2 regions of the Roseburia sp. AF42-8 genome follow, and region 2 is predicted to be linked to the other one. Evidence: predicted binding sites of a transcription regulator. Region 2 holds the regulator's gene; the other holds the start of a gene.
The links. The regulator NrdR, encoded in region 2, represses ribonucleotide reductase genes. The targets are predictions, from matches to a motif close to CACAANATNTTGTG.
Positions count from the first base shown of each region.

Region 1: the regulator NrdR is predicted to act here: its motif matches at 5,736-5,749, upstream of nrdD (anaerobic ribonucleoside-triphosphate reductase).

Region 1 covers NZ_QTVB01000010.1:86,550-93,902, reverse strand. The annotation lists gene DW059_RS06425 (GNAT family N-acetyltransferase) at 1-174, shown strand, start outside; gene DW059_RS15885 (hypothetical protein) at 374-517, shown strand; gene DW059_RS06420 (CAP domain-containing protein) at 514-1,287, shown strand; gene DW059_RS06415 (RNA polymerase sigma factor) at 1,431-2,102, shown strand; gene DW059_RS06410 (hypothetical protein) at 2,204-2,755, shown strand; gene DW059_RS06405 (LCP family protein) at 2,920-4,062, shown strand; gene DW059_RS06400 (iron-containing alcohol dehydrogenase) at 4,194-5,411, shown strand; gene nrdD (anaerobic ribonucleoside-triphosphate reductase) at 5,845-7,353, shown strand, end outside.
Region 2 covers NZ_QTVB01000038.1:11,551-18,903, reverse strand. The annotation lists gene ychF (redox-regulated ATPase YchF) at 1-288, shown strand, start outside; gene DW059_RS12500 (YlmC/YmxH family sporulation protein) at 349-600, shown strand; gene nrdR (transcriptional regulator NrdR) at 765-1,217, shown strand; gene DW059_RS12490 (hypothetical protein) at 1,311-1,718, shown strand; gene rimM (ribosome maturation factor RimM) at 1,880-2,425, shown strand; partial or broken gene trmD (tRNA (guanosine(37)-N1)-methyltransferase TrmD) at 2,434-3,179, shown strand; gene DW059_RS12475 (hypothetical protein) at 3,233-4,027, shown strand; gene DW059_RS12470 (putative manganese-dependent inorganic diphosphatase) at 4,052-5,704, shown strand; gene DW059_RS12465 (flavin reductase family protein) at 5,787-6,386, shown strand; partial or broken gene DW059_RS12460 (DUF4364 family protein) at 6,516-6,988, opposite strand; gene DW059_RS12455 (TIGR01212 family radical SAM protein) at 7,035-7,353, opposite strand, start outside.

The sequences.
Region 1 (7,353 bases), on a different contig from region 2:
AATCCGGATTATAGAAGAAAGGGGATAGCTAAGGAATTGTTATCCCGTGTTGTAAATGATGCCAGGGAATATGGATGTGGAACAGTACAAATTACGGCATCTGATATGGTAGTCAAGTTATATACCGATTTTGGATTTGTGCATAATGACAATTTCATGCAGTATAAAATTTAAATAAACATGCCAATATAATTCAGAAAAGAATACAAAATATTAATCTACAGAACCTGCATGGGCAGCTTCTTATGGATGCTTGGCAACAGCAATAAGAGTGGTTTCACAGACTGCTCTTATTTTTTTTGAAAATTTTTTGAAAATTTAAATCTTTTTTCCACTCCCTCCTGTCTTACTTAATAGAAGGGAGGAAGGACAGATGAAAAACATAATAAAATGGTTTGTGCTGCTGATGCATAAGGACATGCAGAATTTTGAAATGAATGAGGATACGGATTGCTCGGTTCGCAAACAGATTATGAACAGAACAAATCACAAAAAGGAAGGTGAAAGATTAGGATGAAAATGAGAACACCTGGATATATTGCACTTGCTGTCCTGATGGCAGCAACAATCGCTTTAACAGGATGTAGCAATGTAACAGAAGCAAAGGGAAGTCCGACTACGGAAAAAGAAAAAGTAGCAGTGAAAACACCACAGAAGAGGGTGAAAGTTATAGTAGAAAATGCTGCAGAAACAGCTATTGAAACAGTCAGATTGGCGCAGAAGACAGAAGGAACTGAAAATTTAGAACCGGAACATGGGGTAGAAGAAGATACAGCGGGAGAAAATACAGAGGGAGAAAATGAGACGGGAACAAAGCAAGGAAAGACAGAGGAGACAGACCAGTCAGATAAAAATAAAAGCGGTAAGAAAAAGAATACAACAGTAGCAGATACAACCGATTCAAATAAGCCGCCACATGACGGAATGATATATGATGTCAATGAAGGAACATGGATTGATATGCCGGAGGTTCATCCGGATGGTTTTGACAGAAGTGCGGCCGAAGAGGTGTGGTCTTATGTGAATGCAGAGAGAATAGCAGCAGGCCTCAATGCACTTACCTGGGATGAGGACATATACAATTTTGCATGCCAGAGAGCACAGGCAATTGTATCAGATTTTTCCCATAATGGCTGTGGCAATTATGGAGAAAACATAGCATTAAATTCTGCGGGAAGCGCATATAGAATCCACATGCAGTGGAAAATTTTGCACTGGAAGAAAGTGAAAACAGCGATGGAACGTTATCCTGCAATGCCTATGGACCGGAGGCAGAAGCAGCTTTAAATGAGTATATTGACAGTCATGACTGGTGAGAATAGAAGATGGAAATGTGCTTTCGGTGGAAGAGCTGTTTCTGTTAAAATTTTAAGAAATCAGGCATTATAGGAAAAACACATGAGAAATAAGGAAGAAAGAAGGAAAAGAAAATGACATATACACAGGCAGTTGAAAAAGCATGTAATGGAGATTCGATGGGATTTGAATTTCTTTATGATACAACAAAAAATAATAAATATTATCTGGCTTTAAAATATGTGAAAGATGAAGAGGCAGCAAAAGATGTTTTGCAGGAAGCATACATACGGGCGTGGAAAAATCTGGATAAACTAAAAGAACCGGAAAAGTTTGATTCCTGGTTAGCACAGATTGTGGTAAATACAGCAAAAAATGAACTGGAAAAACGCAATCATACACCGCTTGATTTACGCATGGAAAGTGGTGAGGAAGAAGATGCAGAAATCATGGATCAGGCAGTAAGCGTCTGGGAAAATGAGCCGGAATTAGAATATACGAAAGAAGAGACCAGACAGCTGGTGCATGAGCTGATCGATGCATTGTCTGACGAGCAGCGTCTGGTGGTAATTGCCTTTGAATTAGAGGGACTTACCACAAAAGAAATTGCAGAACAGCTGGGCTGCCCGGAAGCTACAGTGAAATCAAGACTGCGTTATGGCAGGAATAATATCAAGACAAAGGCAGAGGAACTGCAGAAGAAGGGATACAAGCTTTACAGTATTGCACCAATGCCGTTACTGCTGTATCTGTTGAAAAAGGAAATGGTTGTATCTGCGGCGGAGCATCCACCCAGCTTTTATTAAGTGAATGTAGAAAAAGTATAGCAAAGAGTACATATGGTGCAGGAAAAACTGCAGCCTCAACAGCGGTAAAAGCCGCAGGCACAGCAAGAAAGATATCATTTTTGTCAACTGCAGCTGGAAAAGCGGTAATTGGAATCGTGGCAACGGCATCTATAGCAAGTGCAGTGACAGTTGGTGTCATCAGCTACAATAAATCAAATGATAAAAATACGACCGCACAGGAAAATGTTCCGGCAGTAGAAGAAGTTCCGGTAAATGCAGACCAGCCAATAGATGGCGTGGGTGAGGATACAGAGACAACGGATGCACCAGAGGATGAAAATGGAAGTGAAAAATATGCTGATATTCCGGAATCTGTGCTTCCAAGTTCCGTGCGTAATGATAAAGACTATTTTGAATTCTGGGACGAGCCAGTAAAGGCAACCTGCTGGATTGACGGTGTCAAGGGAACGATTTATGCAGACTGGGATATGACACAGATTATTAAAGAAGTTACCTATGATGTAGATGGTTATGAGGATGAGCTTCTTATCATTGGCTCTACACTGGATGGCGGTACCCATGCCATTGCAATTTATAACGGACAGTATGTTGTGGTAAATGATGCCATGTGGGATCATTGGTATAATGGAAAGAGTTCTGCTTTTGATTAATACGAAAACTTAAGATTTCGTTAAATTTATGGAACTGATTCTTAAGGTTGTCTGTGAGACATTGACCAACCAATTCCAGTAAGATATATTTGAATTAATAGGCTGCGGAAAAACAGTCCGGATTAAGGAGTATAAGTATATCAAAGTAAGGAGGAACTATGGGCATGGAAAAGCAGAAGGCGAAGACAGGTCCGAAAAAGAAGGTTGGAAAAAAGCAGAGAAGAAAGAGAAAACTGATACTTTTTATTGTAGAAGTATTAGTGATACTCATTTTGCTGGTAGTATTTTATGTAATGAGTAAGCTGAATAAAATCAATAATACCGGTTCCTTAGACGCGAAGAAGCTGAATATTAATATAGACAGCGAGACCCAGGAAGTGTTAGATAATTATACCAATATAGCTATCTTTGGAATTGACAACCGGAGCAGTGGAAATTATGAAAGTGGAAACAGCGACTGTATCATGATTGCCAGTATCAATGATGATACCAAGGAAGTGAAGCTTGTATCCGTATACCGGGATTCCTTTCTGGCAGTAGATGATAAAGACAGCCTGCGGAAACTGAATGCAGCTTATGCCAAGGGAGGACCGACCGGTGCAGTAGCGGCGTTAAATAAGAATCTGGATTTGAATATTACCGAATATGTATCCGTAGACTTCAATGCGGTAATGGAAGTTGTGGATGCATTAGGTGGAATAGAGTTGGATATTACCAAGGAAGAAGCCAGCAATATGCATATCTGGATTGATGAAATGAATGAAGTCATGGGAACCCATGGCAAGCCGGTTTCCGGACCGGGCGTGCAGCAGGTCAATGGAATACAGGCACTTGCCTATTGCCGCGACCGAATGAGCGGCGGAGACGATTTCCGTCGGACCGAGCGCCAGCGTATTGTAGTAGGAAAGATTGTAGAAAAAGCAAAGCAGGCAGACATCCTTACTTTAAATGATTTGGTAGACAAGCTGTTTCCGGACATTTCTACCAGCCTTTCTACCACAGAGATATTGGGACTTGCAGCCCATGTCAAAGAGTATGAGCTTGCAGATACCCAGGGCTGGCCATTCCAGTTAGACACCAAGATGATGGAAAAATCCATCGGAGCAGTAGTTGTACCAACGGATTTGGAGACTAATGTAGATTTGCTGCACCGCTATTTATTTGATGTAGAGGATTATGAAACGACAGATAAGGTGAAAGAAATCAGCAAGGCAGTAAGCAACAGGACAGGAAAGACGGCGGCAGATACTACCCGGGATACGAATCCGCTGGTGCAGGATGCGGCTGCTGCTGAAACAACAAAGTAAGAGGAAAATATAACCAAATTTTATAAAAATTTCACAAAAAATAAGAAAAATCCAGTTACCTTTTGTATATTATTGTGTTATGATAAAAATATATCAGTAAATATACAATGATTATCAAGGAGGTATTACGAATGCAGAGATTTACATTACCAAGAGATTTATACCACGGCAAAGGTGCATTGGAGGCACTGAAGAACTTCGAAGGAAAGCGCGCAATGATCTGTGTTGGTGGAGGCTCCATGAAACGGTTTGGTTTCCTGGATAAAGCAGAGGCATATCTGAAAGAAGCAGGTATGGAAGTGGAACTGTTTGAAGGAATTGAACCGGATCCATCTGTTGAGACCGTGATGAAGGGTGCTGCCGCTATGGAGAAGTTCAAACCGGACTGGATTGTAGCAATCGGTGGTGGTTCACCAATTGATGCTGCAAAAGCAATGTGGATTAAATATGAATATCCGGATATTACCTTTGAAGACATGTGTAAGGTATTTGGAATTCCGAAATTAAGAAAGAAAGCACATTTTTGTGCAATTTCTTCTACCTCAGGAACTGCAACAGAAGTAACTGCATTTTCCATTATTACGGATTATGAGAAGGGAATCAAATATCCGATTGCGGATTTTGAGATTACACCGGACGTAGCAATCGTTGACCCGGAACTGGCAGAGACCATGCCGCAGAAGCTGGTAGCCCATACCGGAATGGATGCGATGACGCATGCAATTGAAGCATATGTTTCAACTGCCAACAGTGATTATACAGACCCGCTGGCACTCCATGCTATCGAAATGATTCAGCATGATCTGATTGATTCCTATAACGGAGATATGGCAAAACGTGATGCCATGCACAATGCCCAGTGTCTGGCTGGAATGGCATTTTCCAATGCACTGCTTGGAATCGTACATTCTATGGCACATAAGACCGGTGCCGCATTTGCCGACTACGGTGCACATATTATTCATGGCGCAGCTAATGCCATGTATCTGCCGAAGGTTATTGCATTTAATGCAAAGGATGAGACTGCAAAGAAACGTTATGGCGTGATTGCAGATTTTATGAAGCTTGGCGGAGAGACACTGGACGAGAAAGTCGCACTTTTAATCCAGTACCTGCGTAAGATGAATGATGACTTGAATATTCCGCACTGTATTAAGAACTACGGACCGGACAGCTATCCGGCTGAGCAGGGCTTTGTACCGGAAGAAGTATTCTTAGAGAGACTGCCTGAGATTGCAGCCAATGCAATTTTGGATGCCTGCACCGGCTCCAACCCAAGACAGCCAAGTCAGGAAGAAATGGAAAAACTGCTGAAATGCTGTTACTATGACACAGAAGTAGATTTCTAAAAAATAGATTAAAAATGAAGTAAGCCCCGTTTCGATATCGCATTGATATTTGAGACGGGGTTTTTACAGTCTGAAAAATGGTTTTACAAAGGTAATACCCCCACAGCACTGCGGGGGTACAAAGGGGAGTTATGAAAATTTATGAAAAAAGTTTTATCAAATAGAGAGACAAGACATTGGGGGATGAACCTGTTCTCTATTGATATTTGTAGTATACCCGGATTTTGTGAAAAATAATTGTCCAGATTATGAAAAAAGCGTTAAATTCTAAAAAAATTTTTCTGAAAAAAATTCACGAATCTTGTATATTCCCCTTGCGTAAAACACAAGATATGGTATACTGTATATGCGTTGAAGAGATTCGACACAAAATCTAGTACAGTTTTGTGTCGATTTTATGCGAATAGACTATTTTTTATGGGAGAGGATTTCAATGAAAATCATTAAAAGAAGCGGCGCAGAGGCTGTTTTTGACATTTCAAAAATTATTATTGCAATCAATAAAGCGAACCATGAGGTGGTGGAAGCGGAACGATTGACTGCAGACCAGATTAAGGAGATTGCACAATATATAGAGGATTCCTGTAAGGATGCCAACCATGCCCTGAATGTAGAAGATATTCAGGACTTAGTGGAGGATCAGTTAATGGACAAGAGGGCTTTTTCTGTTGCCCGGAAATACATTACTTACCGCTATAAACGTGCCCTGGTACGTAAGTCCAACTCTACGGATGAACAGATTTTAAGTCTGATTGAATGTAATAATGAAGAAGTAAAACAGGAGAATTCCAATAAGGATTCAACCGTAAACAGCGTGCAGCGTGACTATATGGCTGGTGAGGTGAGTAAGGATATTACCAGAAGATTCCTTCTCCCGGAGGATATTGTAGAGGCACATGAACAGGGAATTATCCATTTCCATGATGCAGATTATTTTGCACAGCATATGCATAACTGTGATCTGGTAAATTTAGAGGACATGTTACAGAACGGAACCGTTATCAGCGGAACCAGAATTGACAAGCCACATTCTTTCTCTACAGCGTGTAATATTGCAACCCAGATTATTGCTCAGGTGGCAAGCTCCCAGTATGGCGGACAGAGTATTTCACTGGCACATTTAGTACCATTTGTCCAGATCAGCCGTGAGAAAATTCATGCAGAGCTGGTGCAGACATTAAAAGAGAGCGATGTGGAGCTGAGCGAAGAGAAGATTAACAGCATTGTGGAAAGAAGACTTCATGCAGAAATCGAGCGGGGCGTACAGGTTATCCAGTATCAGGTAGTAACCCTGATGACTACCAACGGACAGTCCCCATTCGTAACCGTGTTCATGTATCTGAACGAAGCAAAGAATGAGCAGGAGAAAAAAGACCTTGCCATGATTATAGAGGAAGTGCTGGACCAGCGTTATCAGGGTGTTAAGAATGAGGATGGCGTATGGATTACACCAGCATTTCCAAAGTTGATTTATGTATTGGAAGAGGATAATATCCATGAGGATTCGGAATACTATTATCTGACTAAGAAAGCAGCAAAATGTACTGCAAAGCGTATGGTTCCGGATTATATTTCTGAGAAGAAAATGAAGGAATTAAAAGATGGCAACTGCTATACCTGTATGGGCTGCCGTTCCTTCCTTACCGTATATCATGATGAAGCTGGCAAGCCGAAGTTCTACGGTCGTTTCAATCAAGGCGTGGTAACCTTGAATCTGGTAGATCTGGCATGCTCTTCCGGCGGAGATTTTGAAAAATTCTGGAAGCTATTTGATGAGCGTTTGGACCTTTGCTACCGTGCATTGATGGCGCGTCATAACCGCCTGAAGGGGACACCTTCTGATGTGGCACCGATTCTCTGGCAGTACGGAGCACTTGCCCGTCTGAAAAAAGGCGAGACCATAGACAAGCTTTTATATGGTGGATATTCTACTATTTCACTG
Region 2 (7,353 bases):
CTGATTGCAGCAAGTTATAAATTGTTAGGACTTATCAGCTACCTTACATCGGGAGAAGATGAGACAAGAGCATGGACTATTACCAAAGGAACCAAGGCACCGCAGGCGGCAGGAAAGATTCATACCGACTTTGAGCGTGGATTTATCCGTGCAGAGGTAGTATCCTATGACCATCTGATTGAGTGTGGAAGCATGACAGCGGCAAAAGAAAAGGGACTGGTAAGACTGGAAGGAAAAGATTACGTTGTTCAGGATGGCGATATTATTTTATTCCGTTTCAACGTATAGGAAACTTTTGAAAAATCCGGCATAGTATAAATAGAAGAAAAGGCACAGTGGGGCAGGCACATGATACGCTATTGTGAATTGTGTGAAAAGCAGGTGATTAATATTGCAGACTGTTGCTGCCTGGGAAATGTGGTGGATTTGGAACTGGATGAGTGCAATGGAAGAATCTGTGCACTGGTTGTAGCTGCACCGGGAAAATTTTTCTGTATTTTTTGTCCGGCATGCGAATATATTATTCCATGGAAACGTGTTGTGCGGATTGGACCGGATATTATTCTGGTAGATGTCTGTGTAGAAGATGTGAAAAGTTAGTTGACATAAGAATACGAGAAAGTTATACTAAAAATAGTACGACCAATATTTGTAAAAGCTGATATCAGCAGTTCTTTATGAATGTTTGGTGATGGAAAAACGGTATTATTTACGCAAAATTCACAAAGCGTGTTTTGCGTAGCTTTTAGAATAGGAGAAAAAAGATGAAGTGCCCATTTTGCAGCAGTGAAAATACCAGAGTAATTGATTCGAGACCGGCAGATGACAATAACTCCATTCGTCGGAGAAGATTATGTGACGATTGTGGAAAACGTTTCACAACTTATGAAAAAGTTGAGACAATTCCATTGATTGTAATAAAAAAGGATAACTGCAGAGAGCAGTATGACCGTTCCAAGATTGAAGCAGGTGTACTTCGTGCCTGCCATAAGAGACCGGTATCCGTGGAGCAGATAACCAGACTGGTTGATGAAGTGGAGACAGAGATTTTTAATCGGGAAGAAAAGGAAATCCCAAGTACTGTAATTGGTGAGATTCTGATGGATAAGATTAAAGATTTAGATGCAGTGGCGTATGTTCGTTTTGCATCTGTATATCGTGAATTTAAGGATGTAAATACCTTTATGAATGAGTTAAAGAAAATGCTGGATAAATAAAAGAAAATCTTTATGGAGAAAAGGGTTAATTTTGGTTGAATTTATCCGATAAAATTAGTAGCAGATAATTATGATGTGAGGAACGTGATCGTTATGAATATTTCAGGAATTCGTCCCAATGCGGGATTTTACGATTACAACAGCATACAGAATATCCGGAATGCAGTAGAAGATACACCGGTTGTTAAGACGGCAGCAGATGCCGGTGCATCTGAACAGCAGCAGAAGGATGCCTTAGAGACTCCGGTACGAAGAGAACAGGATTTTGGGACAGCAGATTACGCAGCACAGTACCAGCCGGATCGTACCTACGAGATGAAAGGTTCTGAAAGTGATATACATAGCCTGGATGTTGAAAAGGCATTATCCGATATGCACAAAGATCAGGTACTGCAGCAGTATCAGTTCTTTGTGGGAGAGAACATTGAACAGAGTGGAATCCGGCAGATTACTGCAACGGATACTGCAAAAGTGCGAAATGTAGAAAACTTTAATTTATAAGAGCAATTTTGATTATAAAAAAGTAAGAGACCGTTAGAAGGTAAGATTCCTAAGAATTCTTAAGAATCTTACCTTTTTTACTTGCGGCAGTTATGCTTCTTTTGTATAATTAAATTCAGGCTTGCCTGAAGAACGGAAGTATAAGAGAAAGAGGATAGGATATGAAGAAAGTGCAGGAAGACTGGAAGGAAGAAATGCTGCAGGTAGGTGTACTTACCAATACACATGGTGTGCGTGGCGAAGTGAAGGTATATCCGACAACAGATGATGTCATGCGTTTTAAAAAGCTGAAGCAGGTATTTTTGGATACTGGAAAAGAACCGATGGAGCTTCAGGTTACACAGGCGCGCTTCTTTAAAAATCTGGTAATATTAAAATTCAAAGAATTTGATAATATAAATGATGTAGAGAAGTATAAGAGCAGAGGGCTTTATGTAACAAGGGAAAATGCTGTAAAGCTGGCTCCGAATGAATATTTCGTGGCTGATTTGATTGGCTTAAAGGCAGTCGGAGATGACGGAGAAGATTTAGGTGAAGTAAAGGATGTACTTCAGACCGGTGCAAATGACATTTATGTATTACATAAAGATGGGGAAGATGATATTTTACTTCCGGCAATTAAGGATTGTGTAAAAAATGTCAATATAGAGGAAGGCACCATTATGGTACACCTTTTAAATGGGCTTCGTGATATTAATAAGAAGTAGGTAGCAAAATGAATTTTCATATATTAACATTATTTCCGGATATGGTAGAACGGGGACTGAATACCAGTATCATCGGAAGAGCAGTTGGCAAAGGACTTTTAAATATAGAAACAATTAACATCCGGGATTATACGTTAGACCGTCATAAAAAAGTAGATGATTATCCGTATGGTGGCGGAGCCGGGATGGTAATGCAGGCACAGCCGATTTATGATGCGTGGCAGGCAGTGGCACAGAAGATTGGAAGAAAGCCAAGAACAGTATATCTTACACCTCAGGGCAATACGTTTCAGCAGGAAATGGCAAAGGATTATGCGAAGGAAGAAGACCTGGTATTGCTTTGTGGGCATTATGAGGGCATCGATGAACGTGTGTTAGAAGAAATTGTGACGGATTATGTGTCGATTGGAGATTATGTGCTGACAGGAGGAGAACTTCCGGCAATGGTCATGGTGGATTCGATATCCCGTATGGTGCCTGGCGTATTGGCAAATGATGAATCCGGAACCACAGAATCCTTTGAAGGAAATTTATTGGAATATCCGCAGTATAGCAGACCGGAAGACTGGATGGGAAAGAAAGTTCCAGCTATTTTACTTTCCGGAGACATGCAAAGGTAGAAGCATGGAGGAGAGAACAATCCATTAAAAGAACCATGGAACGAAGACCGGATTTGCTGGCAGATGCAGATTTGACAGCAAAGGAGAAAGCAATGGTTGAGCATTTGCTGGACAAATCACAGGGTAAATGCTAGAATGTGTCTAGCAGTAATAGGAATGGAAGAGATTCCGCAGGAGGAAGACGGTAGTGAAAAGCTTTTTTGATGTGCTGAAAACGATGTTTTACCGTAAAAATGCGAAGAGTTATGGGACGCCGGACCGGAGCAGAAAAGAGCCGGTGACACAACAGAAGGTACAGATAAGAAATACAGAGACCAGAAAGGCAGCCCCTTCGTTAAAAGAAAACGAACAGCATAACAGGTCAGAGAGGACAAACAGTAAGGTGGATAAAGGAATGGATAAGGAAGATTTCTTATTAAAGCAGATTGATGAATTCCGTGAGAAAGCAAAACAGCTTCAGGCTTTGCTTGTTACAAAAGAAGACAAAGTGCAGGAATTACAGAATATCGTAGATGAAAGAGAAGAAAAAGCAAAAGAACTGCAGCATGTTTTAAATGCACGTAAATCAGAAGCAGATGTTCTTCTTACCGGAGTACACGGTCAGATGGAAGAAATGATTAACCGTGTAGAAGAAAAATTGAATGCACTGTCTGAAAAGATTGCAGCAGACGTAAGTGATTCCACCGGAAGAACCGCAGAACAAACTGCACAGATGCAGGCATCTTTACAGGAAATTTCCCAGCAGTTAGACAGCATGAAACTGGAACTGGCTGAGAAAATACATACCGAAGATGTAAAGTGCTACCGCAATATGCAGGACTTAATTAAAGAGCTTACCGTTAAGTTAGAGGAAAATGATACTTTAGAGAAGAGCTTGAATACCGTAAAAGGTTATGCAAAATGCTTAACCTGGTTTTCTGTTATCAATTTTGTAGTATTGGTGGCATTTATTCTATATTCTCTTGGAGTATTTAATTTTTAAGCAGTAGTTAAAACGAGGAATTATATGACACAGGGAAAGAGAAAGACATGGGTAATTGGACATAAGAATCCGGACACAGATTCTATTTGTGCGGCGATTGCCTATGCAGATTTAAAAAATCAAACAGAGGACGGTATTTTTATACCGAAAAGAGCAGGACATATGAACGAAGAGACGAAGTATGTCCTAAAATTTTTTGATGTACCGGAACCGGAACTGGTAACAGATGTCGGTGCACAGATTAAGGATATTGAATATCGTAGAACGGAGGGCGTCAGCAGTCACATTTCCATTAAACGGGCATGGGAGCTGATGAAGAATTTAGATGTCGTGTCATTGCCGATTACTGACAATGAGAACAATCTGCAGGGAATGGTTGTTACCAGTGATATTGCAAAATCCTATATGGATGTATTGGACAACCGGATTCTTGCAACTGCCCGGACGCAGTATAAGAATATTGTTGAAACTTTAAATGGAACTCTTGTAACAGGAAATGAGCATGGTTACTTCATAAAAGGTAAGGTTGTTGTTGCGGCTACCACACCGGATATGATGGAGCAGTATATTGAAGATGACGATATGGTTATCTTAGGAGACCGTTATGAATCACAGTTCTGTGCATTGGAAATGAATGCAAGCTGTGTGATTGTCTGTTCCGGAGCGAAGATTACAAAGACCATTGTGCAGCTTGCAGAAGAGAAAGACTGTATGCTTATCAGCACACCATATGACACATTTACCGTGGCGCGTTTGATTAATCAGAGTATGCCAATTAAATATATTATGAAAAAGGAGCATCTGATTACATTCGAATTAGAGGATTATGTGGATGATGTGAAAGAGACTATGTCTAAAGTGCGTCATCGTGATTTTCCGGTACTGGATGAGAATGGAAAATATGTCGGTATGTTTTCCAGACGAAATCTTTTAAATTTACAGAAAAAACAGGTGATCCTTGTTGACCATAATGAAAAATCCCAGGCAGTAGATGGAATCGAAGATGCAGAAATCTTAGAAATTATTGACCATCACCGACTGGGCAGCCTTGAGACGATTGCTCCGGTATTTTTCCGGAACCAGCCACTGGGCTGTACTTCAACGATTATTTATCAGATGTATCAGGAAAAGGGAGCAGCCATTGATAAAAAGACAGCCGGAATTCTTTTGGCTGCAATTATTTCAGATACCTTGATGTTCCGTTCACCGACCTGTACACAGATGGACCGGGCAGCAGCAGAAGCACTGGCGAAGATTGCAGAAGTAGATATTGAAGAGCTGGCCAAGAAGATGTTTGAAGCCGGCAGTGATTTTAAGAAAAAAACAACAGAAGAACTGTTTTATCAGGATTTTAAAACCTTCCATACCGATGAATTTGATTTTGGTGTAGCACAGCTTAGTGCCATGAGTGACGTGCAGCTTGGCATGGCGAAGAAGAAGCTGCAGCCATATCTGGAAATTGCATTGGGAGAGCAGAAACTGGATGCCGTATTTGTGATGCTGACGGACATTCTGGATGAGAATTCGGAAGTAATCTATGCCGGAGCACAGGCAGGCAGCCTTTTAAAGGAGTGCTTTGGAGAGCCGGATGAATCAGGCAGCTTTTACTTAAAGGGAGTAGTATCCCGTAAGAAACAGATGATTCCGGCATTAATGGCAGGATTGCAGCAAGCGTAAATGCTTACGGCAGGATGATAGCAGGTATAAATGCCTATATCAGAGACAGAAATAAGATAACAACTTATACAGGAGAATTGAAATGGCGAAAGAAACATGGAAGCCGGGTAATATGTTATATCCGGTTCCAGCAGTGATGGTAAGCTGCCAGAGACCGACAGAAAAACCGAATATTATTACGGTAGCGTGGGCAGGAACGGTATGTACGAATCCGCCAATGCTTTCCATATCTGTCCGTCCGGAACGATATTCCCATGGAATAATCGCGGAAACCGGCGAATTTGTTGTAAATCTTGTGACGAAGGATCTGGTCTGTGCCACGGATTATTGTGGCGTAAAATCCGGCCGTGATGTTGACAAGTTTGATGCCATGCATCTGACACCACTGAACCTTCCGCAGGTATCGGCACCGGGAATTGCAGAAAGTCCGGTAAATATTGCCTGCAAGGTAAGCCAGATATTACATCTTGGAAGCCATGATATGTTTCTGGCAGATGTAGTAGGCGTTACCGTTGATGATTCCTATATGAATGAAAAAGGTAAATTCGAACTGAATCAGAGCGGGCTGGTGACTTATTCCCACGGTGAATATTTTCTGCTGGGTAAGAAATTGGGAAGTTTTGGCTATAGTGTAAAGAAGCAGAAGCCTTCAAAGAATGGCAGAAAGAAGAAAGCGAAGTAAAAGAGCAAAATAAAAAAGAATAAAATAAAAAGGACAAAATAACTGAAAATATAAGAAATTATAGAAAGCGGAACAGAGAGAAAAATCTTCTCGTTGTTCCGCTTTTTGAATAACATTTATTTTAGATATTTATTTTAAAAGTAAATCCATCAGACAGGCAAATACATCATCTGCCTGATTCTGCCAGTTGGTGCAGATGGCTTCCGCCTGTTCCTTTGTCTGGACAGTTAAAGTAAAATCAAGGCGGGTACGGCCTTTTTCCCGGAGCTGGCATCGCACACCGTATTCCTGTTCCGGTGTTTTGTAATAATCGGATAGATATGCATTTTCTGTTTTAATGGCAAGCTTATTTGCCTGAAAATAAGCAGCAATATCTTCTTCAATAGAAGGGGATATTTTGTCATGAAAAAAATGCAGCGTTTCTTTTCCGGCAGGAGTAATGATATACCGTGTACTGTTGTGGGTGTTTTCCGTACGGACAAGCCCGGAATCCATCAGTCATGAATGACCTGCTGAATCGTAAAGTAGTCGGTATATTCCCTGTCTAAAAAGAAATCTGAAATCTGCGCATTGGACAATGGAAAATCAATATGTTCAAGCATGTGCAGAATAATTAATTTATATAAAGTAGCTGGTTCAGCCATAAAATCACCTCTTAGTTGCTAAGCGTCCCTGGTAAGTATTCCGTTCTTTTAAGCGGCGGTGAATCTGATTTAAAACAGTCCGTTTTCCGGTGCTCCACATCGGCGCAATCAGTAAATCCTTCGGACCATCGCCGGTAATCCGGTGAATCACCATTTCCGGCGGCAGAAGCTCCAGACAGTCAATAATCATTTCACAGTATTCATCCATGGAAAATACCGGAAAATGCGTCTTTTCATAATAAGCGGCTAAATCGGTGCCGGATAATACATGAAGCAGCTGTAGCTTGATTCCCCAGACCGGGAGGTTTGCAATTGCCTGAACG